DNA from 4 places in the Clostridioides sp. LIBA-6622 genome. Region 3 is predicted to be linked to each of the others. Evidence: riboswitches for the same ligand, from Rfam matches in the RefSeq annotation. Region 3 holds a riboswitch; each other region holds the start of a gene.
What was found. A riboswitch is a leader RNA that binds a small molecule or an ion and turns the genes downstream of it on or off. The one in region 3 is predicted to bind lysine.

Region 1 (4,136 bases), 470 kb from region 3:
ACGTCACATTTTCCAAAAAAATCCCCAAAAAATTTTATACTAGTTATTATACCTTTATCAACATTTAGATTAAATTCAACATTTCCACCAGTATATTTTAATTCATTTGAAAGAGTATATTTTGGTGAATTACCAAAGTTCCAGTCCCATGTTTCATATTTTAACTTAGTAAGTCTCTCTATTTGCTCGATGTCATATTCACTTAAATAATAGTTAGTATTATCAGTATTAGTCTTAGAAAGATAATTCATTATTGCACTCTTAAATTCTAGAATATCCATTTTAGATTGTAGATGTTCACTTATATTAGTTACACGAGATTTTACAGATTTTATGCCCTTTCCTTCAAATTTTATAGGTTTTACTTTTAGAGCTTTTGAAAGGTCATTTATTTCAGATGAAAATAGCAGTGTACCATGATGCATTACCTTATTTTTGTAGTTGTATTGAGCATTTCCAGAAAACTTCTTGCCATCTATAAGAAGGTCATTTCTTCCAGAAAATTCAGCATTTACATCTAATGTTTTAAGTAAATCTATTATTGGTTGAGTGAATCTTCTGAAATCACTAAAGCTATTATTATTGCAGGCTATAAATGTAAAATTTATATTTCCTAAATCATGAAATACAGCTCCACCACCAGATTGTCTTCTAACAACAGGTATAGAATTTTCTTTTATATATTCTAAATTTATTTCAGAAAGTGTATTTTGGTTTTTTCCAACAATTATAGAAGGTTCATTCCTCCATAAAATAAATAAGTCTTCGTCAAAATTTTTTAGAAGATATTCTTCCATTGCTAAATTGAAGTAAGGGTTTGTCTTTTCATTGTAAATTAGTAACATTAAAGTAATTCCTCCATATAATTGATAAAATTTTTTTGTTATTCTTAGTACAATTAATTTTATAATTCGACAATAATATAAAAAGTCCTTTAAATTAGAAGATAATCATATATTAGTAGAAATGTATATTAAATATAATCAGAAAAATATGGTATTTTATATAAAAAATAAAAAGGAATTTTAAAAACTGCCTTGCAAAGTTTAAATAAATAATATATACTCAAAATATACTTAATAAAAGTGAATAGAAGGGTAGAGGCGCAATAATCTATCAGTACTAATAATGAGTTAAGCACAGAGATTTATTAGGAAAGGAGATATTGCCGAAGTTTTATAATCAATGCTTTAAGATTATATTGCTGGGGGTACATAGAAAATGTGTACAACTGTCACAGGTTTATTTGTGGTGAGCTATCATTTAAGGAATTATATTATATTTATTTTTAATATCATTGATGTATTGTAATTTTCAAGCCTTGAGTGTTTAGCACTTAAGGCTTTTTTTATTTTATCAAATACCCTGTATAATTCACAAAACAAAAAAAGAGAGGGAGATTTATATGAAAAACAAAAAAATTAATATTATTTTTCTGACGACAATTATGTTTATAATGTCAACAGTAATGGTTTTTGCGGAGGAAGATATAGACACTATTGCACTAGCGAATGCAGAAAAATTTGGAATCTTAACTTTAATACCACCATTAGTTGCTATAATACTTGCATTTATAACTAAAAACGTAATAATTTCTTTACTTATAGGGATTCTTTCTGGTAGCTTTATAATTAAAGCTAGTGGGATAAATGTGTTTGCTACATTTATACAAGCATTTTTAGATTTAGTTGATAGAGCTTTGGTATCGTTATCAGACCCGTGGAATGCAGGTATAATACTACAAGTTCTAGCAATTGGAGGAGTGATAAATCTTGTTGCAAAAATGGGAGGAGCTAAGGCTATAGCTGAAGCACTTGCCAAAAGAGCAAAATCAGCAAAAGGTACACAAATTATAACATGGTTTTTGGGTCTTTTAGTATTCTTTGATGATTATGCCAATTCGTTAATAGTAGGGCCTATGATGAGACCTGTTGCAGATAAAATGAAAATATCAAGAGAAAAATTGTCCTTTATAATAGATGCTACAGCAGCACCAGTTGCTGGATTAGCTATAATATCTACATGGATAGGTCTTGAAGTTGGTTTAATACATGATGCTTTTGAAAGTATAAGTGTGGATGTTGATGCGTTTGGTATATTTTTAAATACAATACCATTTAGATTTTATAATATATTAATATTAGCATTTATTGTAATATCAGCATTATTATTAAAAGAATTTGGACCAATGAGAAAAGCAGAGATAAAATCTAGAAGCAGAAAAGTTGGTACAGACCTTGATGAAGGTGTAGAAGAATTAGATGATTTAGCTCCAAAAAATGGAGTAAAATTGAGTGTGTGGAATGCTATAATTCCAATAGGGACATTAATAGTAGTTGCTCTAGCATCATTCTATTACAGTGGATATACATCTATAATGGGTGGTGAAGATAAAGCTTTAATACAATTATTTACAAATTCACCATATTCTTTTGAGGCAATAAAAGAAGCTTTTAGTGCATCTGATGCATCTAGAGCATTATTCCAATCTGCACTTGTTGCAAGTTTAGTTGCTATTATAATGGCTATAGTTAAAAAGATTTTTACAGTGTCAGAAGCAATTGATGTTTGGATAGATGGAATGAAAAGCTTAGTAATCACTGGTGTAATATTAATACTTGCATGGTCATTAAGTTCAGTAATAAAAGAATTAGGTACAGCTAAGTTTTTAATACACTTATTATCAGGTTCATTACCTCCATTCTTATTGCCAAGTTTAATATTTGGTTTAGGAGCAATAATATCTTTTGCTACTGGAACAGCTTATGGAACAATGGGTATACTTATGCCACTTGCAATACCACTAGCATACTCACTAAATCCTGATATGTCTTATGTAATAGTAAGTACAAGTGCAGTTTTAACAGGTGCAATATTTGGAGACCATTGTTCTCCAATTTCAGATACAACAATACTTTCTTCAATGGGAGCTGGCTGTAATCATATAGACCATGTTAATACTCAAATGCCATATGCTATATTTACAGCAGTAATCACTATTGTATTTGGATATATACCAGCTGGCTTTGGACTGCCAATATATATAGTGTTACCATTGGCTATAGTGGCTGTGTTTGTTGGTATTCAAATAATTGGTAAGAGAGTTGATGAAGCAGAGATAGAACTTGCAGAATAAGGATATAAATAAATTTCACCTTTTATTATCATTGTTTTGTTAGTTTTTAGATAATATTAAAAAGTTATTGAAAATAATAGCGAAATATAGTAAAATAAAAGAGTGATAAGCGGATGTGGCGGAATTGGCAGACGCACTAGACTTAGGATCTAGCGCCATTGGCGTGGGGGTTCGACTCCCTTCATCCGCATTATACAGTACTTAGTTGTGCTGAAAAAAACTGGGGTTGCTGGCTTTCGGAGTGGGCTATCCCGTTTTTATTTTTTGATAAATAAATCAAATATAAAAGCACATTGAGTGTTTTCAAATTAGAAGATACATGTAATATACAATTGTCTATACCCAAAATGCCCACCTTACACCAAATCTATCTTCAAATCTTACAGTGCATGGACTGTAATCTGTGGATTGTATTGGGTTAATTGTAATACTTTCAAACTCCATGTTTGAATAAGCTCTTTTTAGCTCATCTTCGTTATCAAATTGGAGGCATAACTGATATCCTCCAGACCTTGAAACTCCATCACTATTGCCAAAATCATTTAGTATGAGCAATTCATCATGAATTGTCAGTTCTGCATGAACAACAAGATTTGAATTGGAATCTTCAATGAGTGTTTTAACATCAGCATATAGAGTGTTCTTATATAACTCTATCGCCTCCTTACAATTTCCGTTAAAATATATATGCGTTGCCAGCATTAAAATTCCTCCTGTATTTTATATTACACTATCATTCACATTATCTGAATAAATGTTATTTGTATTATAACATAACTAGTTGAAAAAGGATATTGACAGTCCCATGTCGATAACCTGAAAGCATATTTAATGCTTTTTTGCTGTTTAAAAGTGTGTATAAATATAAATTTGTTAATGAGAAAAAATCTTATTTTTCACAAAGATAAAGTTGCAAACGATTCTATTGTATGTATAAATATATCTTTAACATAATATAGTAAATTACAATATAACTTTACTTTTAGTGTTTTATATGACA
Region 2 (8,868 bases), 1.3 Mb from region 3:
GTAGTATCTTCTACCCAAGTGGGTAATACATCAAACCCTCTCTTTTCACTTTCTTCAACTATATATCTTCCTGAGAATCCTCCAAAAAAACCTAATATCTTAGATTCTATACCATAATAACCTAGTACAAATGATACATTTAGACCTTTTCCATTAGGAGAATATATTGCATTTGATGTACGATTTACTAATTTACTCTTTATACCATTAGTAGATATATTCATGTCTATTGCAGGATTCGTAGTTAATGTATATATCATTGTCTTCCCCCTTGTTTCTGTTATGTATGTTTTCATTATAATAAAAAAGTCTATGAAAATCTTTTCACAAATAGAAAATTGATTTTCATAGACTTTTAAATTTAATTCTCAGAATTATTATACCTAACCATATAGTCTATAATTATCCTAGATATAATATACAAGGGTAACCTAGATGATACTTCATATTCAGAAATAGATATATGCTCATGCTTATATCCCACAATATATAAATCTGAATGCTTTATAAGTTTTGCATTTTCACTACAACAACATGTTATAACTTTAGCGCCTCCTAAATTGGCATTTTGTGCTGACTCTACAAGTTCTACAGTGTTTCCATTCAATGAAAAAATAATTATAAGCTCATCTTTTTTTATTGATTTAGATTTTATTTTCATTATGTTAGGGTCATTTATAAAGACCACATTGAAATCGAGCAGTTGCAACTTAAGACTAAACTCTTTTGCTACATATTCAGTAAGTCCTCTTGCTAAAATATATATCTTACTAGACTCGTTTATAGCTTTTATTATATTAATTAATGTAGTTAAAGATATTTGTTCTATAACCCTCTGTGCTTCAATAAAAGATTTATTTATTATGTCTCCCATATTTTGTATGTCATCATTTTCATCTTTTACTGTTAGTCTATACCTAAGTTCATTAAATCCATTTAAACCACATTTTCTAATTGCCCTTGAAACAGTTGCTGGAGATGAATATGTCTCATGAGCAATCTCTACTATAGATAATTCTGGCAATATTGACTCATTTTCATTTATAAATTTAATTATTTCAAGTTCTGTCTTAGTTAGATTTTCAGAATTACTTTTGTTTAGCTCAATTATCATATTTTTCTCTCCTTATATCTAAATTTATCAAATATTATATAAATAATCTATTACCTCTTAATTACTTATTTTTATACACAATTAAGATTTAGTCAATGTCTATTTATAATATCATGATTTTGTACTTCAATTCATTATATTATTATAATATTCTGTAATAAAAATAAATAGGCTATCACATTGAAAACACCTAAATTAATGTGTAACAGCTTTCTTTTTTCATCTAATTTTAATATGACTTATTTCTTGACTGTTGTACACTAGTTATAAGATTAAATATTTGTATTGTTGTCGCAGTCATATTATTACTTGCAATTTTTTTATCCATAGCCTCTTCTATTGTCATAGCTCTATTTACTATAGAAAAATAAGCATCTATTCCCTCTTCATTACACTTAATTGCATCTTCAGTTGTTGCCCCAGCTAAACCTATTACTTTTACTCCATATTTTTTAGCTAATTTTGCAACTCCTATTGGTGCCTTACCCATTGCAGTTTGATTGTCTAATCTACCTTCTCCTGTTATTACAAAGTCTACATCTTGCAATTCATCCTCTAATTTAATTTCTTCTAATATTATTTTTATACCTGATTCTAGCTTTGAATTTAAGAATGCTAAAAAGGCAAATCCTAAGCCTCCTGCTGCTCCTACACCTTCTACATTAGCTATTTCTTTACCTAAGTCATCTTTGACTATATTAGAAAAATTTCTAAGCCCACTATCTAACTCTTCAATTATTTCTGGTGTTGCACCTTTTTGAGGTCCATATATGTATGTGGCTCCATTTTTTCCAAACAATGGATTGTTTACATCGCAGGCTATTTTAAAGTTACATTCATCTAATTCTTTTAGTCTATTATCTATTTTTATATGTCTTATTTTTTTTAGAACTTTTCCACCTAAACCTACTAATTTGTTATTCTCATCATAAAACTCAAATCCTAATGCTTGAAGCATACCCACTCCTGCATCATTGGTAGCACTACCACCTAAACCTACTATAAAATTTCTATAACCCTTCTTTATTGCTTCCTTTATTATTTCTCCGACACCATAAGTTGTAGTGTACAAAGGATTTCTAAATTCTGTTGGCACTAATGTCAATCCTGATGCTTGAGCAATTTCTATTATTACAGTATTTGTGTCCTTTAATAATCCATATGTCGCATTTACTTTCTTAACTATTGGTCCAATAACTGATATAGTTACTTTTTCACCATTCATACCTTGAACTAAAGCATCTACAGTACCCTCACCACCATCAGCAAGTGGCAGTATCTTTACTTCTGCATCTTTTTCGACTTTTAATATTCCTCTTTTGATTGCGTTTGCTGCTTCAATTGAAGATAAACTCCCCTTAAATGAATCTATAGAGATTAATATTTTCATATTTATCTACTCCTTATTTTAATATACAATTTTATAAGACTAATTTTCCTTTTATTTTATACTCTATATTTCTTTGTATATAAATTATCCTATTTTTTCATTACAAAAAAGGTCAGATATATATGAAATAGATTTTATTCTTATAGAATTATTTACCTAATTATTATCATACATCTTTCTCTTTATATACCTAGAATTATTATAACATCCCTTAAATTCTATAATATTAATAAAAGAGGTATTACCAATTTTCAAGTAATACCTCTTTGTTTTATGTTTAATTTAAATTAATTTAAGTGATTTTTCTTAATCTCATCAAGTAGTCCATCTTCTAAATAAATTTCTAATGCACAACCCACCATTGCCTTTACCGCTTTATGAAGTTTATCATAAGCTTCCGTAGAATTTGCATAATTTAGAAACTCTTTTTCATGTACATATACCATTGGATTTATATCTAAAGCTATTTCTGTATACATAGTAGGACAAACTTGACTTACATTACCTATATCTGTAGAACCTACTGGTCCCTCTTTTCCCTCTAATATATCTGTTATGCCTGCTTCAATTAAATTATTTTTTGTTATATTTTGAAGTACTTTATTATTTATTATATTATCAAAAGAATTTTCAAAATATCTATAAGATAGCTTAGCTCCTGTCATTAATTCTGCACCTTTTGCACAGTTTATAACCTTTTTAGTTACTTCATCTAAATAACTTCTTTCAGCAGCTCTTACGAAAAACTTACAAGCTGCTTTTTCTGGAACTATATTCGGTGCTTCCCCTCCATTTGAAACTATGCCATGTATTCTAACATCTGATTTTACATGTTGTCTTAGAGCATTTATTCCAGCAAAAGTAAGTTGTACTGCGTCCAAAGCATTAACTCCCATATGAGGATGACTAGCTGCATGTGCTGATACACCTTCAAAACTAAATTCTAATGAATCTATTGCTAAAGCCTTACAATTTATATTATTAAAAGCTTCTATATGCATCTGATAGCTTACATCAATATCGTCAAAAGCTCCTGCTTTAACTAAGTCACATTTTCCTCCTGTTGTTTCTTCAGCTGGTGTTCCTATTAGTACAATTTTTCCTTTAAAACTTTCTTTTAACTTGCTTAATACTATACAAGCCCCTAGTGTAGATGCCGCAATCCAGTTATGACCACAAGCATGACCTGGTTCTTTATCTTCTCCATATCCAGGAAGTGCATCATACTCAGCTAAAAATGCTATAGTAGGACCATCACTATCCCCTAGTTCTGCTCTAAAAGCAGTATCTATATTGCAGTATGGATAAGTTGTATCAAATCCATACTCTTTCATTTTCTCTACTAAATATTTTGATGATATATATTCTTCTTCCCCTAGTTCTGGGTTGTTGAATATAAAATCACATACTTCTTCAATTTGTTTTCCAAGTTCATTCTCTATATCATAAGCTCTTTTCTTTATACTCTCTATCATAACTTACCTCCTATTAAAATCCTAGATATAATCCTACTGTCAAAAATACCATTACAAGAATTGTTAATACTACCATTAGAGGAACTACGAATCTAACCCACTTTGACCAAGGAATATTAGCTACTGCTAGTGCTCCCATTAAAACACCTGATGTAGGAGTTATTAAGTTAGTTACACCTATACCAAATTGATACGCTGTAACTATCATTTGTCTAGATACATCTACTAAATCTCCAAGTGGTGCAAGTACAGGTATCGTAAGTGATGCAAGCCCTGATGCTGATGGTATTAAAAATGCTATTAATCCTTCTATTAAGAAAGTTAAATTTATAAATATAGTTTTTGGTAATCCATTTAATAAATTTGCTGCAGAATTTAAAATTGTATCTATTATAAATCCATTTTCTGCTATTATTACGATTCCACGTGCAAATGCTATACACAACCCTGCTGTCATTAAATCTCCTGCTCCACTTATAAATGAATTAACTATTTCATCTTGTTTAAGCCCTGATGCTATTCCAGATATTATACCTATGGCTGTAAATATCATTGCAATTTCAGCTATATACCATTCTAATCTTAAAACTCCAAATATCATAATTCCCATACCTATTACAAAAATTGCTATTACAATGGCTTCTCTTTTTGTAAATTCTTTTATAGTTGTATCACTATTAGTTATTGATTCTTGATTCAGTGATATATCATGTACTAAAGACTTTTTAGGGTCTTTTTTCACTCTATTAGCATACATCATAACAAATGCTATAGATATAGCCATATATATTATAAACATAACAACTCTAAACTCTATTCCAGAACCTGGTGCTATTTGTGACAATGCCTGTGCTATTCCTACAGAGAAAGGATTAGTAGTAGCCGCTCCAAATCCAGCTGTTGCCCCTATAAATACTGTTGCCACCGCGGTTAACGAATCATATCCCATGCTGGTCATAAGTGGAATAAATATCATATAAAAAGGTAATGTTTCTTCACTCATTCCAAAAGTTGTACCACCAAGACCAAATAAAATCATTGATATAGGTATTATTAAAAATTGAAACTTCTTCATTCTATTTACAGTATGTGCTATAATTGCTTCTATTGCACCTGTTTTGTTAACTATTCCAAAAGCTCCTCCAACTATCAAAACAAATCCAACGACTTCAGCTGCATCTATAAATCCATTTATAGGAGCTGAAAATACATCAGTAACACCTTGTGGATTTGATGGTGCTTTTTCATAAGTTCCAGCAACAACAACTGACCTTCCGTCTATATCTACCCTTTCAAAATTTCCACTTGGTACTATCCAAGTAAGAACTGCCATTACTACTATTAATAAGAATATTATAGTAAGTGTCTGCGGCATAGTAAACCTCTTCTTTTTTAAACTGCTCATTTGTATTCTCCCCACTTTTAAATTAAAATATTTTATTATTGCATCCCTTTTCTATCCTATTTTGTATAGATGTAAAAAAGCTCAACATGGATACATGTTGAGCTAAATGTGCTAAATACAACATACCTACATCTTCCCTTTATCTTATTTAAGATAGCTCTCCATCAAAATTCGGGATGATTTTGATGACAGTACTGTACCTATTAAATACAGTCCCAGCACTAGCTTTGGACACTAGCACTTCGGCAATTACTCCTTTTATATTGATTCATTGGCTTCCGGCCTCTTCAATATTAATCTTAGTAAATGCAACCTCTACCTCAATCTTTTTATTAGACGAGGTAATGCTTATTAAATTTTATTTATTGTAAATAATTGTAGCATAATATGTCGAGATTGTAAATATTTTCAATATAATAATACTTACATTTAATGACATTAACAAGTTTAATTAATACTATTCCAATATATAATCACAACCTTAGTTTTATGTTTGAAAATATATTTATTTTCTCTTCTTTCTATTACATTGTTTATATATTTATCCACCACTTCAACAAAATTAATATTTTTATTTAATTCAGCCTTAATTTTAAGATATATGTCTTCTATACTATCGAATTCAATTTCATTTTCTACGTCAATAAACTTTATATCTGCACATATATTCAAAGAATGTAATATATTTGGAATATATATATAATCTGGACAAGTTCTATCCTTCTCTCCTAAAGCAATATATAAGTCATTAAATAATGGCTTTTGAATAGTTCTTACTATAATTACTTTTTCTTTAGCTAACTTATTCATTTTATTCAATGCATCTTTAATATTCCAAATTCTATAAAGAGAATTTACAGATAAAATGTAGTCACTACACTCAAAATTGACATCTTCCCATTTACCTTGCATTGTTTTTATATTGGTTATATTATATCCTCTAATCTTTTCTTCAAGCATATCAAGCATATCTCTTGAAAAATCATTAGCAATTACAACTTTACATTTCTTAGAAAGTGGTATAGTGAATTTTCCTGTCCCTGCACCTATTTCTATAAGATTTTTTCCTTTCTCTATTAATTTATCAATAAAATCAAATACTTCTTTTGAATAATCATAAAGAGTTGGCTTATCATCATATTTATGAGATAATTTTTTAAAAAATAATCTTTCTACCTCATCATCAAAAGCTCTTTCCTTTGAATATCCTTCTTTACTTTCAATATATTCATGCCATTTTTTTTCGAAATCTATATCTTTGTAATACATGATTAATCACCCTTTCTAAAATGTTAAGATTAAGTTTTATCAACATAATAATTGATTAATTAAATACTTAGCTAAATGACTGGTGATTATATTCTAAAAGTTAATAAAATTCTCGATAAGCTCTTTAGTATAAGCATGCTTTGCACCTTTATATAATTCTTTTGAACCTATAATTTCAACTATTTTACCATTTAACATAACTGCAATTTCATCACTAAATTCCTTAACTAAGTCTATATCATGAGATATAAATAAATAGGTTATATTAAACTGTCTTTGAGCTTTCTTCAAGACTTGTACAACTTGAGCCTGCACAGATACATCTAACATTGATGTAGGCTCATCCAATATTATAAATTTAGGCTTTAATAAAAGTACTCTAGCTAAAGCAACTCTTTGTATTTGTCCTCCACTTACTTGATATGGGTATCTAGTTAAGATTTCTTCACTAAGTCCAACAAAACTTAAATATTCCCTTATAAGTTCTGTTGATTTATTCTTCTCATAGATTTTATGAATTTTTAATGGCTCTATAAGGCTATCATATATAGTTTTCTTAGGACTTAGAGCCGAATCTGGATGTTGAAATATTACTTGCATCTCTTTTCTTAAATTCCTCATCTTAGAAAAATTATAATTACTTATATCTCTACCATTAAAATAAATTTTGCCTCCATCAGATTTAATAAGTCTTAAAATAAGCCTTGATAAAGTTGATTTTCCACACCCACTTTCTCCCACAAGACCCAAAGTCTTTCCTTCTTCTATTTCAAATGATACGTCATCTACTGCCTTGACTATTTTCTTGTTAATTATTCCACTCCTAAACTCTTTGTAAAGATTACAAATTTTTATCATAAATAAAACACCTCACCTTTGAACCATTAACATCAAATAATACTGGCTCATAATCAGAACATGATTTTTTTGCAACTTTACATCTTGGAAAAAACCTACATCCTTTTGGTAAGTCTGTTAGACTTGGTGCTATTCCATCAATAGGCATTAATTTTTTACTTGGTTGTGAATCAATTAAACCTCTTGTATAAGGATGTAATGGATTGTTAAATATACTATCTTTGGAACCTTTTTCTATGATTTTACCTGCATACATAACCATAACTTCATCACAGAGTTTTTTAGCTAACATTAAATCATGTGTTATGAGTACCATGCTAACACCCATATTACTTCTTAAATCATAAAATACCTCATATACTTGTTTTCTTATTATGGCATCTAACCCTTTAGTTGGTTCATCTGCAATTATCCAGTTTGGTTTTAGTGCTGTCCCTATAGCTGCTAATGCCCTTTGACTCATTCCTCCACTTAGTTGGAAACCATAAGAATTATAAATTAAATCAGTATTTGAAAAAGAAAATTTTCTTAATATCTCTAAACTTTTCTTTTTACAAGAGCCCTTCCTTTCTTTTTCATGATAATGGAAAAGTTCATTAATATGACTTCCTATCTTTAGTATTGGATTGAAAGAACTCGATGGATTTTGTGGTATTAATGCTATCTTTTTTCCTCTAATTTCTCTAATTTCTTTTTCCTTAAGTTTTAGTAAATCTTTATCCTCATATAAAATGCTACCTGAAATAATTGAATTATTAGATACAAGATTTAAAATTCCTAATCCGAGTACTGATTTTCCACTACCAGTTTCTCCAATAATTCCTGTAACTTTACCACTTTGAAAAGTTACAGATACTCCATCTACAGCTTTCACTTTTCCTTCCTTAGTATTAAAATAAATTTTTAAATCTTTTATATTTATATCTCTACTCATATTTTTTAATTCCTTCTAAAGATATTGACTTAAAGAATTGTTTTTTTCATCAAACATGTCCCTTAATGCATCTCCAACTAAATTTATACTACAACACAACAGTAATATACTAAATCCTGGTGCTAGTAACAGATTAGGATAACTTCTAAAATGAGTTTTAGCATCATTTATCATAACTCCCCAATCGGCCTGTGGAGGCTGTATCCCTAATCCTAAAAAACTCAGTGATGCCATAGAAAGTACACTTTTACCTATCCTTATTGTAAATAGTACTATGAATGGAGCAAATATATTTGGAATTATATAATGAAAAATTATGTGAAGATGACTGGCACCTAATGCTCTTGCACCTTCAACATACTTTTCTTCTTTTACCTTTAATACTTCTCCTCTAACTACTCTTGAAAATCCAGCCCAAGAAGT
Region 3 (8,868 bases):
TAATCTACTAAAAGAGGCAAATGATTTTATTAGTAAAATTCCTAAAAACTTATTAGTCTATACACTTAGTATATCTTCTATGTTATTTAATATGACAATGGGATTTATACTGTCTATATATATTATATATGACAAAGAAAAAATTGCATTAGGGTTTAAAAAATTGCTATACTCTTCTACTAATAGAAATAAAGCAGATGATATTATAGAATTCTTTAGAACCACTCATGACATTTTCTACGATTATTTGATTGGTAGAATATTAGACTCTCTTATTATTGGTATAATTGCATTCTTAGGATTTCAATTTGTTATTCGAATAGAAAATGCTTTATTTTTAGCTTCAATAATATTCTTAGGTAATATAATACCGTATTTTGGTCCTTTTATTGGTGCAATACCTCCAATAGCCATGACAATCTTATATAATCCACAAAAAACTATATGGGTTGTTATATTCATATTTATATTACAACAATTAGATGGAAACTTTATAGAACCAAAAGTTATGGGCAATCAAGTTGGTATAGGAGCTATATGGGTAATTTCTGCAATTTTAATAGGACAATCTCTATTTGGTTTTATAGGTGTTTTTCTTTCAGTTCCAATAGCAGCTGTTATAAAAACTTATGTTGATAAATATATAGATAAACGACTACAATAGCTTATATTTATTATAGTTTTAATTTCTAGGTTCAAAATTAGCTACTTTCTATTAAATTCTTTTATAAAAAATTAACCCTTAGCAAAAACAATTTGCTAAGGGTTAATTTTTTACAATGCCTATTTTATTTATTAAAATATATACACATTTTACATTTATTCATTATTTGAACTTTGAGAATTTCCACCACTCTCTGCTCCTCCACTACTCTCTGGCGAAGGTGGTGTTGGTGTTGGATTATTATTTGGTTTTTCTTGATTCTGAGAAGAACTGTTATTATCAGATTTATCATCATCTGATTTTTTACTGTTATTTTTAGAACTAGATTTATTAGTTTTATTATTTCTACTATAAGAAGTTTTCCTTGCATCTGATTCTACTCTATACCTATCTTCTCCTGCTGTATCTTTTGCCTTTTTCTTTCTTTGTTCTTCTGCTTCATTTTGTTCTTTTTCTAATTTAGTCAATTCTTCTTTCTTTTTAGTTGCTTCTTCTTTAATAACAGATGAACCATTTTTTATTTTCTCTATAAGCTTAAGTTCCTTAATTGCATCCTCATAATTTTTTGCTTCTTCAAACTCAGTCATATTTGACATCCTCATAGCTTGCATGTACATAGCTCTTGCATTCTCATTAGTATTATCTTCTTCTAATGCAGAGGACAATGATTCCATAGCTTTTTTATAGTCATGTTTTTCTAAGTACGTTTTTCCTTGCTCAGTTAAATTTATTTCATCTTTATTATTAAATGAACATCCTACAAGAAATATAGATAATATCGATATTAATAAAATTACTCTTCCTCTCATTAAACCCCTCCTTGTTATATACTTTAAATTTTATCATAATTAGGAAGTTTTTAAAATATTTTATATTTATTACGAGAAATTTGTTAGTAAAAGAAAAAATAAGTAGATATGCTATGGATAACTATAACAAACTAAAAATTAATTTAGAGCCATATACATCTTAGCAAACCTACTTATAATAAACTTTAATATTTAATTTTTATTCTATATCTCTAAAGCTAATAAATCTTCATAACTTTGTCTCTTGCATATTATCTTATCAGTTCCATCAAATACTGATACTACTGCTGCTCTTGGTATTTTATTATAATTCGAAGACATTGAATACCCATATGCACCTGTTGATGTCGTTATAAGTATGTCTCCACTTTTAATGTCCATTATATCTATATCTCCAATTAATATATCTCCACTTTCACAACATTTTCCAGCTATTGTTACATGATTCATAGTCTCATGGTTAATTTTATTTACAATACTACACTCATAACTAGCTTGATACAGAGAAGGTCTTACATTATCTGTCATACCTCCATCTACACTTACATAAACTCTAACATCTTTTATATCTTTTATTGAGCCTACTGTATACAATGTGCTTCCTGCATTTGCAACTATTGATCTACCTGGCTCTATTACCAATATAGGCACTTCTATCCCAAGCTCTTTACATGAACTTTCTGCTTTAGCGATTATAGTCTCACAGAATTCTTTTATAGTTTTAGGCTTATCTTCTTTACTATAATAAACTCCTACGCCTCCGCCTAAGTCAATTTCTGTTAACTGTATATTAAATTTTTCTTTTATTTCTTTTACTAAATTCATCATTATGTCCACTGTATCTATGTATGGCTCTACATCAAATATTTGTGACCCTATATGAGCATGAAGACCAACAAGCCTGATATTCTTATATTCACTCAATTTTTCTATTGCTCTAAATAAATCTCCATTTACTAAGGCAAATCCAAATTTAGAATCTATCTGTCCAGTTTTTATATAATCATGTGTATGAGCTTCTATACCAGGTGTTATTCTAAAATATATTTCTTGAGTTTTACCTTTCTCTTCACATAACTTTTCAATCAAATCCAATTCATAAAAATTATCTACTACAAATTTACCTACACCTAAATCTAATCCCATATTTATTTCTTCTTTAGTCTTATTATTTCCATGGAAGAAAACTTTTTCCATAGGAAAATTCGATTTATAAGCTGTATATAATTCACCTCCTGAAACTACATCTAGGCACATTTGTTCTTCATTTATAAGATTACACATGTAAAGAGGTAAAAAAGCTTTACCTGCATAAGCAACCTTGTTTTTCCCATCTTTGGCTTTAAAATATTCTACATATTCTCTACAATTTTGTCTTACCAAAGCTTCATCAAATACATAAAGTGGAGTTTGATATTTTTTACTAAGCTCTAAACAACTCACTCCTCCAATATATAATTCATTATCATTTACAGTCATAGTTCCATGAAGTTTCATAGTATCCTCCCCAAATTTTATATATTAAATACTTCTGCGATTTTTTCTATAGCTACTTGCTTATCATCAGAGTTTATAGCACATGTTATACGAATTTCTGATGTAGTTATAAGTTTTATCATTATACCATTTTCATTGAATATTTTAAATACTTTAGCAGCAACTCCAGAAGTATTTTTCATGCCAAGACCTACTAAAGAGAATTTAGTGATATTATTATCAATCACTACATGTTCTTCATCTGTGTACTTAGATACTATCTTCTTACATTCTCCTAACTCTTCTTTTGGAACTGTAAATGATACACTTATTTTATCTAAAATAGGTGCAGTTTGACTTATCATATCTACACTTATACCTATAGTTGCTATATCTTCAAATAAACTAGATATATTTTCTGCTTTAAAATCTTTGATTGTTATAGAGCTATCATCATCACTAGTAGCTAATCCTGTTATTACTTTATCCTCTAATTTCATATCTTTTCCCCCTCTTATATATGTTCCTTTTACTGTACCACATGTACGTCCAACATAAATTTCAACACCATATTTTTGTGCAAGTTCTATACTTCTCGAATGCATTACTTGTGCTCCCAAGCTTGCTAACTCAAGCATTTCTTCATATTCAATCTCATCAAGTTTACTAGCTTTTGAATATTTTCTTGGGTCTGTAAAATAGATTCCATCAACATCTGTATATATCTCACATTTTCCATTTAATTTAACTGCAAGGGCCACAGCAGACGTATCTGAACCTCCTCTTCCAAGAGTAGTTACATCACCATCTTCATTGATTCCTTGAAATCCAGTTACTATTACAACATTTCCTTTATCTAAACTATTTTTAATTCTATTTACATTTATATCATCAATTTGAGACTTTCCATGAAGACCACTTGTTTTTATATTTAATTGATAGGCATTATAACTTACAGCTTTACATCCAAGTGCATTTAATGCTATTGATAATAAAGAAGCTGAAATCATTTCTCCAGTAGACATCAAGGCATCCAATTCTCTTTTACTAGGTTCATTACTCAATTCTTTAGCCAATTTTATATATTCATCAGTAGATTTACCCATGGCAGATACAACTATTACCATTTGTGGATTTTCTTTTCTTCGTTCTATTATATTTTCTGCAATCGATTTTATTTTATCAGTATCTGCTACTGAACTTCCACCATATTTTTGAACAATTATACTCATGCTTTTTCCCCCTCAAGTTAAATTTTTATAAATAAAAACGCCCAAAGGTATACTTTGGACGTGTAAATCTTATAGACCAAGTAACCTTGTAGCTCACCACTTTAAAAGTGACAGCCTTATACATATTCTGCATAAGTCCAGAAAATTTGCCTGTCAACAAATTTTCTTCGGCTATAGACCCTTTCATCAATCATCAACACTTACCAGCTTCTATTGAATACTATTGAATATAGCTACCTCTACCCTAGGCTCATTATTTTTAATTAATTTATTAATATAGTTTTATCACATTCTATATAATATTGCAACAATTATTTTACAAAATGTGGCAAATCTATAATTCTCTTTTTAAAATTAGCTTATATACAATTAAATAGTTTATTTAATCCTAAATCTATAAAATTTATGCTATATTCATTATCATATCTATCTAAGTCATTTAATTCAGATAGATTATCTGGTGTAACTACCAAAACGTTTGGCACTTTAAAAAATGGAATTGTAGATTTATCTATCTTTCTAGAAAGATTTTCATATTTAGAAATATCTATTTCATTATCTAAATCAACATCCACTAAAATCTGTTTTATATTACCAAATTGGTCTGTATATTCAATAAATAAATCGTATTTCACATCATCCACACTAACATTTCGGTAGAATCTTTTTACATCACAACCTGCAGTATTGATTCTAACAACTAATTCTGACCCTACTAGAGCCTTTATTAAATCATCTCCCTTAAAAAGTTTACTACCATTCAAATAGTATACATATGAGAGGTCTTTATAATTATAATAATCCACATCACAAGGATATTTTTTTAATGTATACTCACTACACATTTTTCTCAAAGTTTTTTTAAAGTTTTTTTTATTATATCTCTTTTGGTCTCCATAAATCTTTCTAAATTGAGCTTCTGTAACACATCTAACCCTGCTAATTAAAAGCAATATCTCTTTTTCCATATTCGTCATAGTACAATTCTCCTTGAAGTATTATTTGCAAAGTTGTACTAATATTATATTAATTTTATGACATTAAATTTACAAAGAATTAAAATAAAATAGCTAGTTTTTATAAAAATAAATTTCATAAAAACTAGCTATTAATATATTAAATACTATTTTCGATTTTTTTAGATTAAACTATAAATTCTCTTGACTTTCAGAACCTTGAGAGTTTGTATTTTCATCAGTTCCTGTTTCATCTTTTGCCTTTTTATCTTCAAAGTTTGCAATATTTAGATTATCAAATTCTGACATTTCAATTACTCCAGATAATTCTTTTGAATATGATATTTTAACTTTGTCTCCAACTTGAGTCAATGGCAATTCACTAGATACTTTTGAAGTAGCTTTAAATATTATCTCTTTATTTGAATCTAAAGTTACATAATAATTAGTATTTCCACCTCGTACATCTGGACTTATTCTTGTAACTATACCTTCTACAACTTCGTCTTTTAAATCATTATCAAATTTTAAATCATTACCTTTAGATTCTAATGAATCCTTATAGTTTCTTAATGCCTCGTTTTTATCTTCACCTATACCAAGCACGTTATAATCTTCAACAGATACAAATGCAACTCTCTTTACAAGACCCGCCTTATCTTTTAATGATGATACATATGTTGGCTGACCTAATATATTATACATTACAGGGAATGTTGCTTCATAATTTTTCTCTTGAACATTACCTTCAGCTGATTTCATTGCAGCTGTCTCAGTTGCTCCTGGTTGTTTATATAATCTAGCTTCTTTTGTTCTAGAGTCAACTAACATAAATCCAATTGTAGATTCATCTCCTCCTGAAGATGTTATACCTGTATACCAATAAGATCTATTATCATTTCCATAAACTAGTGATGTTCCTTCTGTTGGTACTAATACTCCTTTTTCTGATATAACAGAATTTAAAAATCCATTAACATAAACTCCCCAGTCTTTAATTTGGTCTGTTATAAATTCTTGTGGCTGAATTCTATCCACCCATTTAGGTGTATTTTTAACATTATAAACATTTATTTTTCCAGTTTCTGCATCAACAGTGGCTATTCCTGTAGCATTTGCGCCTCCATAACCAATTTTATGCTCATATAAACTTACAACCCAATAAGGCTTCCCTTCATCATTTATTTCAAGAGTAAAATCTGTCATACCAACATTTACAATACCATGTATGTATAAATGTCTCTGTAAATCTTGATGCAAATAAGCTTCTGGCTGATATACTATTTTTATTGGTTTTCCATCTATTTCTTGAACCAATTGAACATCTTGAGGGTTACTTGCGGATACTTTTACATAACCACTTGTACCACTTAAAGACGTTACCCACTTAATTATGTCTCTATGAACAAGAGGTGCCACCCAGTACAACTCTCCATCCACATTTTGTATATGGAATTTTCCTAATTTTGACACACTACCTATAGCTGGAACTTCTCCAAGCTTTTTGTCACCCAATTTCATCGCCATATCTTCATCTACAAGACGAATGTCATTTACACTGACAGGACTAATGTCATCAGTAAATTTACTCTCAGTTACTTTTCCTAATAACTCTTTATATGCCTTTGCATGAAACACAGGTGTAGAAGCTATAAAAGGTACAACTACAATGTACACAAGCAAAGCTATTGCTATTGAAAAATTATATTTAGCAAGCTTAGATGTTCTTTCATTTCTATCTAACATCATATCTAATATTCCTGCCACAACAAAGAAAATTATTCCTACTGAAAATAAAGATGTGAAATCTAATCTAAGTACAGGTAATTTAATAAATGCATAAATTGCTACAATTATTATTGCAATTCCATATGTTTTAAGATATCGTTTCATTTAATACTCCTCTCTACAAAATGTTATTATTACTATTATATCCATATATTTACAAAAAATAAATATTTATCATATTTATTTATGTGTTAAGATATCTTTATACATTTATATAGCTATTTTATTTAATTATATAATCTATATATACCCAAAATACTGTAAAAATACAAATAATCGCAGAAATTTAAAAGCTGAAGAAAGTGTTCTAACTAAGATTTACGAATTCTTAATCCTCTCGAAGTTAAACTACTATCTTCAGCCTAATTATCTAGCAATAGTTTTTATATGATAAACTCTAAAATAAAATTTTAGATGTTTGCGATTTTTGATACATAAGAATGTTGTCTAGAATTATATTCTGATAATAAACCTTCATATTCCAAAGTTAAACCAGATAAATTATAAAAATCATTTGGTGTTACTTCAAATGCTTGTTTATTTAAAATGTCTATTTCACTTTTTTCTAACATATCAGCAACAAAGTTTGAACATACATATTTATATTCAGATTGTCTATGAATATTCATTGGCAAATATATTAATGCCATTATATCATAATAGTAATCTTCTCTATAATCACTAATTAATTTTATATTTTTAAATAGATTTTCATATTGTAAATTATCTACTTCTAATGAATATACTCTACACACAGTATTTTTTCTTATAGCATATAATCCTTGATTTATATTTTCTTCAACAAATCCTCCAATAAATGGATTTCTTGGATTTAATCTCCCAAAAGAATACATTGGCTTTAAACTTTCATTTAGTGATATTGACACATGTGTATACAGTTTTTTACTTATATTCCTTATTAAGTAAGATAATAAAGTTCCTGTATATGTTGTTACAATATAGACTTTATTCATCATTTCCCCCCAATCTAGTAACTAAATAATATTACGTACTTATAACTTAATATCATAAAACATTCTAACATAATAAATGTTATTTTACAAATTTTGATTTTAAAGTACTTCAATATTATATAAAATATAATAAAAATATAAATATAAGTTTTCTATATTTTTAACCAACAGCTGTTTTCTTTAAATTAATCAAATGATTTAGTATATCTTGAGCCTTTCCAGAATCCTTCAAATATCCTAATGCCCCATTTATTTGTGATTTTAAATCTATTTCTACTTCCATATCCAAGTCAATATTTCCTTTTTTTATAGATATATTTTTAAGAGTTACTGGATAAAGATAACTCTTCTCTAAGGTAATCTTATTTCCATTAACCTCAAATGGAACTTTCTTATTATAGTTGCTAAGTATTTTTTCTAACATCTTATCACTTATCTTGAATTTACCAATTTTCACATTCTCAAGGCTCACAACTAGATTTTCACCTTTTAAAGTAGGTCTCAATTCAAGTTCATATTGGCTATTTATTAATCCAAATACCTTATATGGCCCTGCTACTTTTATTTTTCCATCTTTCATTTCAACAAAATTATTTTCAAGCTCTTTAATCCCATGCTTATGCATTAGCGTATATATTAAATTTCTAAACTCATCCTCTGAAACAGACACTTTCCCAACCATTCTAAGTGGATTTTTTACTACTTCCATGGAATTTATATATGAACCTTTTGATAAGTATTCTTCATCTATAATTTCATTATTTTGTGCACTAACATCATATCTTTCTTTTGGTGTCAAAATGTATACAACAATTCCTGTAAACACTAGAACAATAACAATCAAACTCAATAAAATTTTTGTGACCTTTCCCATAATCGTCTCCTTTACAAATCTGTCAACAGATTTAAAATAAATTTAGATAACTAACTTCACATAATATTCTTAACAATATACATATTATAATACAG
Region 4 (8,868 bases), 1.5 Mb from region 3:
ACCATTAGCTATCTGGTACTCAACCAATTCACCTAATTTGTCAAAATCAACTTTGTTATCCTTTGTAAATGGTGTAACTAGAGCAACAGCAGAACCTTTAAATATCATATAAAATCAATCCCCTCTTTTTTATTTTTGTGTTTTATATTACAGTTACTTCTAATGCTTATTTTTGTGTTATTATTAATATTTTACAAAATTATATATTTATACAAGTTTGTATATTATACTAAATCGTATGATAAAGCCATTTCAGCTATTTGAATTGCATTAGTTGCAGCACCTTTTCTGATATTGTCAGCTACAACCCAAAGATTTACACCATTGTCAACACTGAAGTCTCTTCTTATTCTTCCGACAAATACTTCATCTCTATTGTCAAATTCTACAGCAGTTGGATATTCATTTTTAGCAGGATTATCAACTACTACAACACCTGGAGCTTCTTCAAGTGTTTTCACTAAATCTTCTAATTCAAATGGATTATTAAATTCAACATTTATAGATTCACTATGACCATTTCTTACTGGAACTCTTACAGTAGTTGCAGTTATTTTTAAGTCGTAGTTACCAAGTATTTTCATAGTTTCATTTACCATTTTCATTTCTTCCTTAGTATATCCATTTTCAGTAAATGAATCTATATGAGGAAGACAATTGTAAGATATTTGATGAGGGTAGAATCCAGTAGGATTACCGTTCATTCCTTTCTCTAAATCTTCAACACCTTTAACACCAGAACCAGATACAGCTTGGTAAGTAGAGTATACAACTCTCTTAATTTTGTACTTATCATCAAGTGGCTTAAGAGGAACCATAGCTTGTATAGTAGAGCAGTTAGGATTAGCTATTATGCCCTTATGTTCTTTTATTGCTTCAGGATTTACTTCAGGAACTACTAAAGGAACATCTGGGTCCATTCTCCAGTGACTAGAATTATCTACTACTAAGATTCCATTTGATGCTGCTATTGGAGCATACTTCTCACTAATACTTCCTCCAGCAGAGAATAATGCTATTTGTATACCTCTATCAGTAAATGAAGTTTCCTTTAATTCTTCTACTATATATTCTTTACCACAAAATGTTACTTTAGAACCAGCTGATTTAGAAGAAGAGAATAAAAATAGATTTTCTATTGGAAAATTTCTTTCTTCTAATACTTTTAAAAATGTTCTACCTACCATTCCAGTAGCACCAACTATCGCCACGTTTACTTTTTTCATATAAATTCACCCCAATTTTAAATTATTAAAACATTGTTTTATTTGATTTTAGTTATACAAGTAAGATATGTTAATATTTTTTTATATCTAAAAACTTTAATATTATATTAACAACTTTAATTATATACAAAAAACGTACAAAGGTATACTTTGTACGTCTAATTTATCACTCAAAGTAAACCCTGTAGCTCATCACTTATAATATAAGTGACAGTATTACACATATTATGTGTAATCCCAGAAAATATAATTGCAAGAAATATTTTCTTCGGCTGTAAATCCTTTTTCCAATCATTAACGCCTGCCAGCTACTATTGGATACTCTTAGTTACAGCTACCTCTACCCTAGGTTAATAGGATATTAAAATTTGATTATTCTAATAATAATACATATTTAAGAAAAAATCAACTTATTTATATAAATATTGCTAAAATTTAAATCCAGAATTTGTCAATTCTTGTTTTAATACATTAAGATTAGTTTCCTCCATTTCAGCTAGAGGAAGTCTTAAATCTCCAACATTAAAACCTAAAATATTCATGGCAGTTTTAACTGGTACTGGATTTACTTCTATAAATAAGGCAGCAATTAAAGCATCCATATCAAGTTGTAATTTTTTTGAGCCTTCAATATCACCTTTAAAGAATTTAGTTACTAAGTCATGTGTTTCCTTAGGACAGATGTTAGCAAGTACAGAGATAACACCACTTCCACCTAATGATAATAATGGTAGTATGGTATCATCATTACCGGAGTATATAGCAAAGTCTTTAGGTACTAATTTAGCTATTTCCGCAACTTGAGCCAAATCTCCACTTGCTTCCTTTACAGCAACTATATTATCTATTTTAGCAAGTTCAGCCACAACAGTTGGCTTTATGTTTACTTTAGTTCTTCCAGGTACATTGTATAAAATAATTGGTAACTTAACACTATTTGCTATTGTTTCAAAGTGAAGTTTAAGACCTTTTTCATTAGTCTTATTATAGTAAGGAGTTATTATTAAAAGACCATCCACTCCTAATTTTTCAGCTTCTTGACTCATATGAACAGACAACATAGTATTGTTTGAACCAGTACCTGCAATGACAGGTATTCTTTTGTTAACTTTTTCAACTGTATATTTTATTACAGCAAAAATTTCAGATTCACTCATAGTAGTTGCCTCACCTGTTGTTCCACAAACAACTAGTGCATCTGTGTCATTCTCAATGTGGTATTCGATTAATTCACCTAATTTTTCGAAGTTGACATTATTATCCTCTGTAAATGGGGTAACTAAAGCAACAGCAGAACCTTTAAATAACATATAATCAAATCTCCTTTTTTATCTAAATTTAATTTTTTAAGTACAATAATAATTATAGTACAAATTAATTAATTTTAATAGGTATAGTTAATATCTTAACTGTTTAAATAAGATATTTATATTATATTAATATTACAAAAATTTGAAATAAATGTTTTATTCTCAAAATATGCATATTAATTTAATAAAATATACCAAAATGGAAATAAAAAATAAATTTTATGCGAATTTAATAACTAATAATTAATATATTTAGGTTATAATAAATATGTGCGTAAAATCTAATAATAAGCAATAATACCGTAAATTTAGGAGGAATAATATGGATACTTTAAAGGAACTTTTTAAAATAGGAAGTGGGCCTTCAAGTTCTCATACTATGGGACCACAAAGAGCAGCAGAAAGATTTAAAAATGAAAACCCAAATGCAGAAAGTTTTAGAGCAATATTATATGGTAGTTTGGCAGCTACGGGTAAAGGGCATTTAACTGACTATATAATTGAAAAAACTATATCACCAAAAAAAGTTGAAATTGTTTGGGAAGAAGATATTATAAAAGACTTTCACCCAAATGGGATGAAGTTTGAAGCTTTAGATAAGGATGGAAATGTAACAGCTGAATGGACTGTATATTCTGTTGGAGGAGGAACTATAGCAGAAGAAGGTCAAAGAAATAATAAAAGTAATAGTATATACCACTTAGATACTATGGATGAAATAGTAAAATGGTGTAAGGAAAATAATAAGACTTTAGTAGATTTTGTGTTGGAATGTGAACCAGAAGACATAAAAGATTATATAAAAACTATAAAAGATGCTATGAGAAAATCTATTGATGATGGACTAAGTACAGATGAAATAATACCAGGTAAATTACTATTAAAAAGAAGAGCAAGTACATTTTATAATGCATATCAAAAAGATAAAAACTTCTCAACACTTGTATATGCATATGCACTAGCAGCTTCAGAGCAAAATGCTTCTGGTAATATAATAGTTACAGCTCCAACTTGTGGTTCTGCTGGTGTAATACCAGGAATATTCTTTGCAATGCAAGATTTCTATAAGTATGATGACCAAAAAATTATTGAAGCATTACTTGTAGCTGGGATAATAGGTAATATAATAAAGACTAATGCCTCAATATCTGGTGCAGAGGTAGGTTGTCAGGGTGAAGTTGGTGCAGCTTGTTCTATGGCAGCAGCGGCAGTAGCATACCTAAAAGGTGGTACTATAGACCATATTGAATATGCAGCAGAAATAGCACTTGAGCATCATCTAGGAATGACTTGTGACCCTGTATATGGATATGTCCAAATTCCATGTATAGAAAGAAATGCTATGGCAGCTCAAAGAGCTTATGATGCGGCTAATTATGCATTATTAACTGATGGCTCACACTCTGTCTCCTTGGACCAAGTTGTTGAAACAATGAAAGAAACTGGTATCGATATGATGGATAAATATAAAGAAACTGCTAAGGGTGGACTTGCTAAACATTTCTTCTCTTGTTAAAAAATAAAATTTTTAAGTAATAATTCCCCTGTTTTGATTTATGAAACAGGGGAATTATTATTAATGGTGAATTATTTAATAATGTAAAATATTTTTATATTAAATTTAACTTTTTATTTTTAATTAGTGTGGTTTGTTATATAATGTTTTAATTATGAGAGATATAGAAATATTTTTTAATAAATTAGAATTTGGAGGAGATTACATGAGAGATGCATCGTATTTACAAGAACAACTTTATAAGCATAGAAAGGCATTAAATCCAATTGCAGAGATTGGGAGAAAAGAATATAAGACTTCAAAATACATAAGGGATTATCTTGATAAATTGGGGATTAAGTATGAAGTTTACTTAGAAACAGGTATAGTAGGAATAATAGAAGGAAAAAGACCTAAAAAAGATATAGCTTTTAGAGCTGATATAGATGGGCTTCATAGCGAGGAAGGTGTAAAACATTTATGTGGTCATGATGGACATGCTACTATATTACTTGGATTAATTGAGTATATGAATGACAATCAAGAAGAGCTAAATGATAATATAATATTCATCTTTCAACCAGCAGAAGAAGGACCAGGGGGAGCAAAAGCTTTAATAAATGAAGGTGTACTTAGAAAATATAATGTTGATGAAATATATGGGCTTCATATATATCCAGAGTTGCCAGAAGGTTATGTTGGTACAAGAGAAGGATACTTTATGGCTCAAATAGGAGATATTGATATAGAAATAGTGTCTAAAAGTGGACATGGTGCTATGCCACAAAATGGAATTGATGGGATAGTAATAGCTTCAAACTTTATAAGTTCACTTCAAACGATAGTATCGAGAAATATAAGTCCAATAGACAATGCAGTATTGACTATTGGTAGAATTGAAGGTGGAGCTAGAAGAAATATAATAGCTGAAAACATAAAGATGGAAGGTACTATGAGATGTTTCAGTCCAGAAGTGTATGAGAAAATGAAGCTTAGAGTTAGAGAACTTGCTAGAGGGTTTGAACTGGCTTATAACTGCAAGGTTAATATAAATATCATAGACGATTATATTGCTGTTAAAAATGACAAGGACTTGTATCAAGAATTTGTAACAGCTGTTGGAGATGATACTGTTGTGGAGTTAGAGCCACTTATGATATCAGAAGATTTTTCTTATTATCAAAAGGAAGTACCAGGTTTATTTTTTATGTTAGGTTCAAAAAATGAGGAAAAAGGATTTGTAAATGGTCTTCATAATATAAACTTTAATTTTGATGAAAAGATATGTGTAAATGCACTGAACGTCTATGCAAAATTATTGAAATATAAAGAGGCTATAGATTAAAAAGTAACTTATAAAGATTAAAAAGTTAAAATACTTAAATTTAAAAAAATGTGAATTGATAAATACCCCTTACATATTTGTATAAATTTCTTTTAATTGACAAAAATACAAATAAGAAGGGGTGATTTTTTTGAAAGAAAATATACAAAGAGAAAAGAAGATAACTAATAGCAAGAATACTAAAATATTGACAAATGATGATATAATGAAATATGAGATAGCCTCAGAACTAGGTCTTATGGACAAAGTTGGAGAACGTGGATGGGCAGGGCTTACAGCCAAGGAAGCTGGAAGAATTGGAGGTATGCTTACTTCACGTAAAAAGAGGCTGAAAAAGATTGTGGAGGGGCAGAATAAAAAGGATGAGTCAATATAGCGATTTTGCGTTTGTATACGATGAACTTATGAATGAAGTTGATTATGAAGGCTGGGTTAAATATATAGAAGATATAATAAATGATGAAGGTGTAAAAGTAAAAAATATATTGGAATTGGCATGTGGTACAGGGAATCTTACAATTCCATTAACTAAAAAAAGTTATGATATAGCTGGTATAGATATATCTGATGAGATGCTTAGTGTAGCAAGAGAAAAAGCAGAAAAAGAAGGAGTAGAGTTGGTCTTACTCCAACAAGATATATCAGAACTTGATTTTGAAATATCTGATTTGGATTGTGTGCTTTGTGCTTGTGATGGATTCAACTATATAACCTATGATGATGATTTGGAAAATGTATTTTCAAAGACATACGAATTATTAAAAAAAGATGGAATATTTATATTTGATATAAGTTCTTTTTATAAATTAGCCAATATATTAGGAAATAATATGTATGGTGAAAATAGAGAAGATATAGCATATATGTGGCAAAATTACTTTGATGATGAAGAAAATTTAATTGAAATGGAGCTAACATTTTTTATTAAAGATGAATGTGGAAAGTTTGAAAGATTTGAAGAAGTACATCAGCAAAGGGCGTACACTGAAGATGAAATAGTTGATATGCTTAAAGAATCTGGATTTAAATATATAAAATCTTATGGAGATTTTACATTTGATGAGCCTAATGAAGAAAGTCAAAGGATATTTTTTGTATGTAAAAAATAATATATCTTTGTAAAAAGTAAAAAATTGTGTTTTGTATGTGTACAGAAGATAAACATCATATAAAAATATAATAAATACAAGTTTATATATTAAAACAAAGTGATGATGTTTTATAAACCGTTACTTTTTAATAATTATAAAGCTTTATAAATTGAGAGTAACTATAATATAGAAGAACTCTTACCTAAGACTTAAAGAGGTAAGTATTTATATATTAAAATTAAAATAGTAAAATTAGAAAATTAATGAAATATGGAGGAATATGAATGAGAGATTATGTACTAAGAGCGACATCAGGAAATGGTCAAGTTAGAGCATTTGTTGCAACTACTAGAAATACAGTAGAAGAAGCTAGAAGATTACATGAAACTACAAAAGTAGCAACAGCCGCACTTGGAAGAACATTAACTGCAACATCTATAATGGGACTAATGATGAAAAATGATAGTGATAAATTGACTGTAATAATAAAGGGTGGAGGTCCAATTGGAACTATTATTGCAACAGCCAATTCTAAAGGTATGGTAAAAGGATATGTAGGAAATCCACAAGTAGAGGTTGAGGACTATCCAAATGGTAAGTTAAATGTAGCGGCAGCAGTAGGTACAGAAGGTGTTGTAAAGGTTATTAAAGACTTAGGTCTTAGAGAGCCATATAATGGTACTTATCCATTAGTAAGTGGAGAAATTGCAGAAGACTTTACGTATTATTTTGCAGTATCAGAACAAACTCCATCAGTAGTAGCTTTAGGTGTACTTACAAAAGAAGAAGAAGTAGAGTTTGCTGGAGGATTTATAGTACAATTGATGCCAGATGCAGAAGAAGAGACTATTGCTAAATTAGAAGAAAATGTAGCTAAATTACCTTCAGTAACTAATCTACTGAAAGAAGGAAAATCTCCAGAAGATATATTAAATATTGTTTTAGATGGTTTGGAGCCTAAAATACTTGATACTTGTGAAGTTGGCTTTATGTGTGAATGTTCAAAGGAAAGAGTAAAAACTGCTTTAGTTGCAATAGGTAAAAAATCATTAGCTGAAATAATAGAAGAAGATAAAAAGGCAGAAGTTGGTTGTCAATTCTGTAATAAGAAGTACATGTATAGCGAAGAAGAGTTACTTGAAGTTTTAAAAGAAATGTAGACTATGAAAATAGTCGCATTCATATTGTAATTAAAGTATAATTTATCTAAAATAGACATATTTAGATTAAAAATAAGCTTAATAAATTTTAAGAATTGAGAAGCTTTCTGGCTGTGATATTTGCAATATTGCGGTTAGAAGGCTTTTTTATTTTATTATAGTTCGTGTCAAAGATTGTATGAAACTATAAAATATTGTAAAATAATTTGTGTATTTCAACCTATTTGCCACAAGGATTTATCAAATATTTGAATTGATACGAAGGAGAAAATTTTAAATATGGAAAATAAAACAAAGCACATAGGCATAAGTATATTAGTATTATTGATTATATTTTTAATTGCAAGGAATTTTGATGGAAAACTTGAAATGCCTATTCCTGAAAGCAATAGCAGAAAATTTAAATCAGCAGCAGTATTTTATCCTCAACATCAAGATGATGAAGTCTTATGGGGAGGAAGTGCAATTGTAGATGCTATAAAACAGTGTGGTGTAAATAATGTATATGTTGTACTAGTCTCAGATGGCACTGGAGTTAACGTTTTTAAAGCTAATACCAAGTTTAGAAATCTAACTAGAAAGCAAAAAGAGGAGCTTAGAAACAATGAATTTAAATCTGCTTTGAAAGAACTTGGGGTAAAACCTCAAAATGTGATTATACTTGCAGATATAGATAAAAAAGAAGGAACACATTATGAGTTAATGGAGAAGACGATATTAGACTTTGAGCATAAATTTAAAGGTGATGTCACTCATATCGCTCATCATTACAAGTATGATGACCATATAATGCATAGAAAGAATGGAGAAGTTTTAAAGAAGCTTAAACGTGAGCGTAAAATACAAGATGATTTATATTTTATCAAGCCAAAATATGTGAAGTATATACCAAGAAACGAAAGAGCTATTTATAAGGCTGTGGATTTTAATGACTATAATAAAGTAAAGAGTGCATGTTATGAATATAAGGTTGTAAATTCAAAACGTAAAATGTATGGTATAGGATATATTTCAGCACATAGCTATTTTGAACATCTTTTAAATGACCCTGAACTTACATCTGTGTTAAGTGAAGATTAATTTTTTAGAAACAATAGGTTACATTTGATATCTAAATTGCAGTGTTTTAATTATGTAAAAAAGTATCTTATTTATGATTTTAAAATCGTAAATAAGATACTTTTTTATATTTTCCATAAAAATTGAACCCTACATTATACTACTATATAAAACCTACATGC

Region 1: linked by a shared signal. The riboswitch ahead of ACTG47_RS08340 (Na+/H+ antiporter NhaC family protein) and the one ahead of ACTG47_RS10780 (aspartate kinase) in region 3 are both predicted to bind lysine.
Region 2: linked by a shared signal. The riboswitch ahead of ACTG47_RS16495 (YfcC family protein) and the one ahead of ACTG47_RS10780 (aspartate kinase) in region 3 are both predicted to bind lysine.
Region 4: linked by a shared signal. The riboswitch ahead of ACTG47_RS17400 (aspartate-semialdehyde dehydrogenase) and the one ahead of ACTG47_RS10780 (aspartate kinase) in region 3 are both predicted to bind lysine.

Annotation. Positions count from the first base shown of each region.
Region 1 is NZ_CP196998.1:1,751,434-1,755,569, forward strand. Features, by position in the region: gene lplA (lipoate--protein ligase) at 1-845, opposite strand, end outside; lysine riboswitch at 1,091-1,267, shown strand; gene ACTG47_RS08340 (Na+/H+ antiporter NhaC family protein) at 1,406-3,136, shown strand; tRNA gene ACTG47_RS08345 (tRNA-Leu) at 3,246-3,326, shown strand; gene ACTG47_RS08350 (VOC family protein) at 3,473-3,838, opposite strand.
Region 2 is NZ_CP196998.1:3,534,047-3,542,914, forward strand. Features, by position in the region: gene ACTG47_RS16475 (1-phosphofructokinase family hexose kinase) at 1-260, opposite strand, end outside; gene ACTG47_RS16480 (MurR/RpiR family transcriptional regulator) at 362-1,114, opposite strand; gene ACTG47_RS16485 (glycerate kinase) at 1,344-2,504, opposite strand; gene ACTG47_RS16490 (M20 family metallopeptidase) at 2,792-3,979, opposite strand; gene ACTG47_RS16495 (YfcC family protein) at 3,993-5,384, opposite strand; lysine riboswitch at 5,531-5,710, opposite strand; gene ACTG47_RS16500 (class I SAM-dependent methyltransferase) at 5,832-6,653, opposite strand; gene ACTG47_RS16505 (ABC transporter ATP-binding protein) at 6,747-7,511, opposite strand; gene ACTG47_RS16510 (ABC transporter ATP-binding protein) at 7,495-8,445, opposite strand; gene ACTG47_RS16515 (ABC transporter permease) at 8,461-8,868, opposite strand, start outside.
Region 3 is NZ_CP196998.1:2,215,311-2,224,178, forward strand. Features, by position in the region: gene ACTG47_RS10765 (AI-2E family transporter) at 1-664, shown strand, start outside; gene ACTG47_RS10770 (hypothetical protein) at 820-1,473, opposite strand; gene lysA (diaminopimelate decarboxylase) at 1,678-2,970, opposite strand; gene ACTG47_RS10780 (aspartate kinase) at 2,988-4,181, opposite strand; lysine riboswitch at 4,263-4,431, opposite strand; gene ACTG47_RS10785 (hypothetical protein) at 4,541-5,158, opposite strand; gene ACTG47_RS10790 (hypothetical protein) at 5,330-7,030, opposite strand; gene ACTG47_RS10795 (hypothetical protein) at 7,336-7,899, opposite strand; gene ACTG47_RS10800 (DUF2140 domain-containing protein) at 8,060-8,773, opposite strand.
Region 4 is NZ_CP196998.1:3,717,749-3,726,616, reverse strand. Features, by position in the region: gene dapA (4-hydroxy-tetrahydrodipicolinate synthase) at 1-108, opposite strand, end outside; gene ACTG47_RS17400 (aspartate-semialdehyde dehydrogenase) at 225-1,226, opposite strand; lysine riboswitch at 1,404-1,577, opposite strand; gene dapA (4-hydroxy-tetrahydrodipicolinate synthase) at 1,655-2,536, opposite strand; gene ACTG47_RS17390 (L-serine ammonia-lyase) at 2,859-4,052, shown strand; gene ACTG47_RS17385 (N-acetyldiaminopimelate deacetylase) at 4,258-5,376, shown strand; gene ACTG47_RS17380 (small, acid-soluble spore protein, alpha/beta type) at 5,507-5,752, shown strand; gene ACTG47_RS17375 (class I SAM-dependent methyltransferase) at 5,739-6,485, shown strand; gene hslO (Hsp33 family molecular chaperone HslO) at 6,752-7,627, shown strand; gene ACTG47_RS17365 (PIG-L family deacetylase) at 7,907-8,707, shown strand.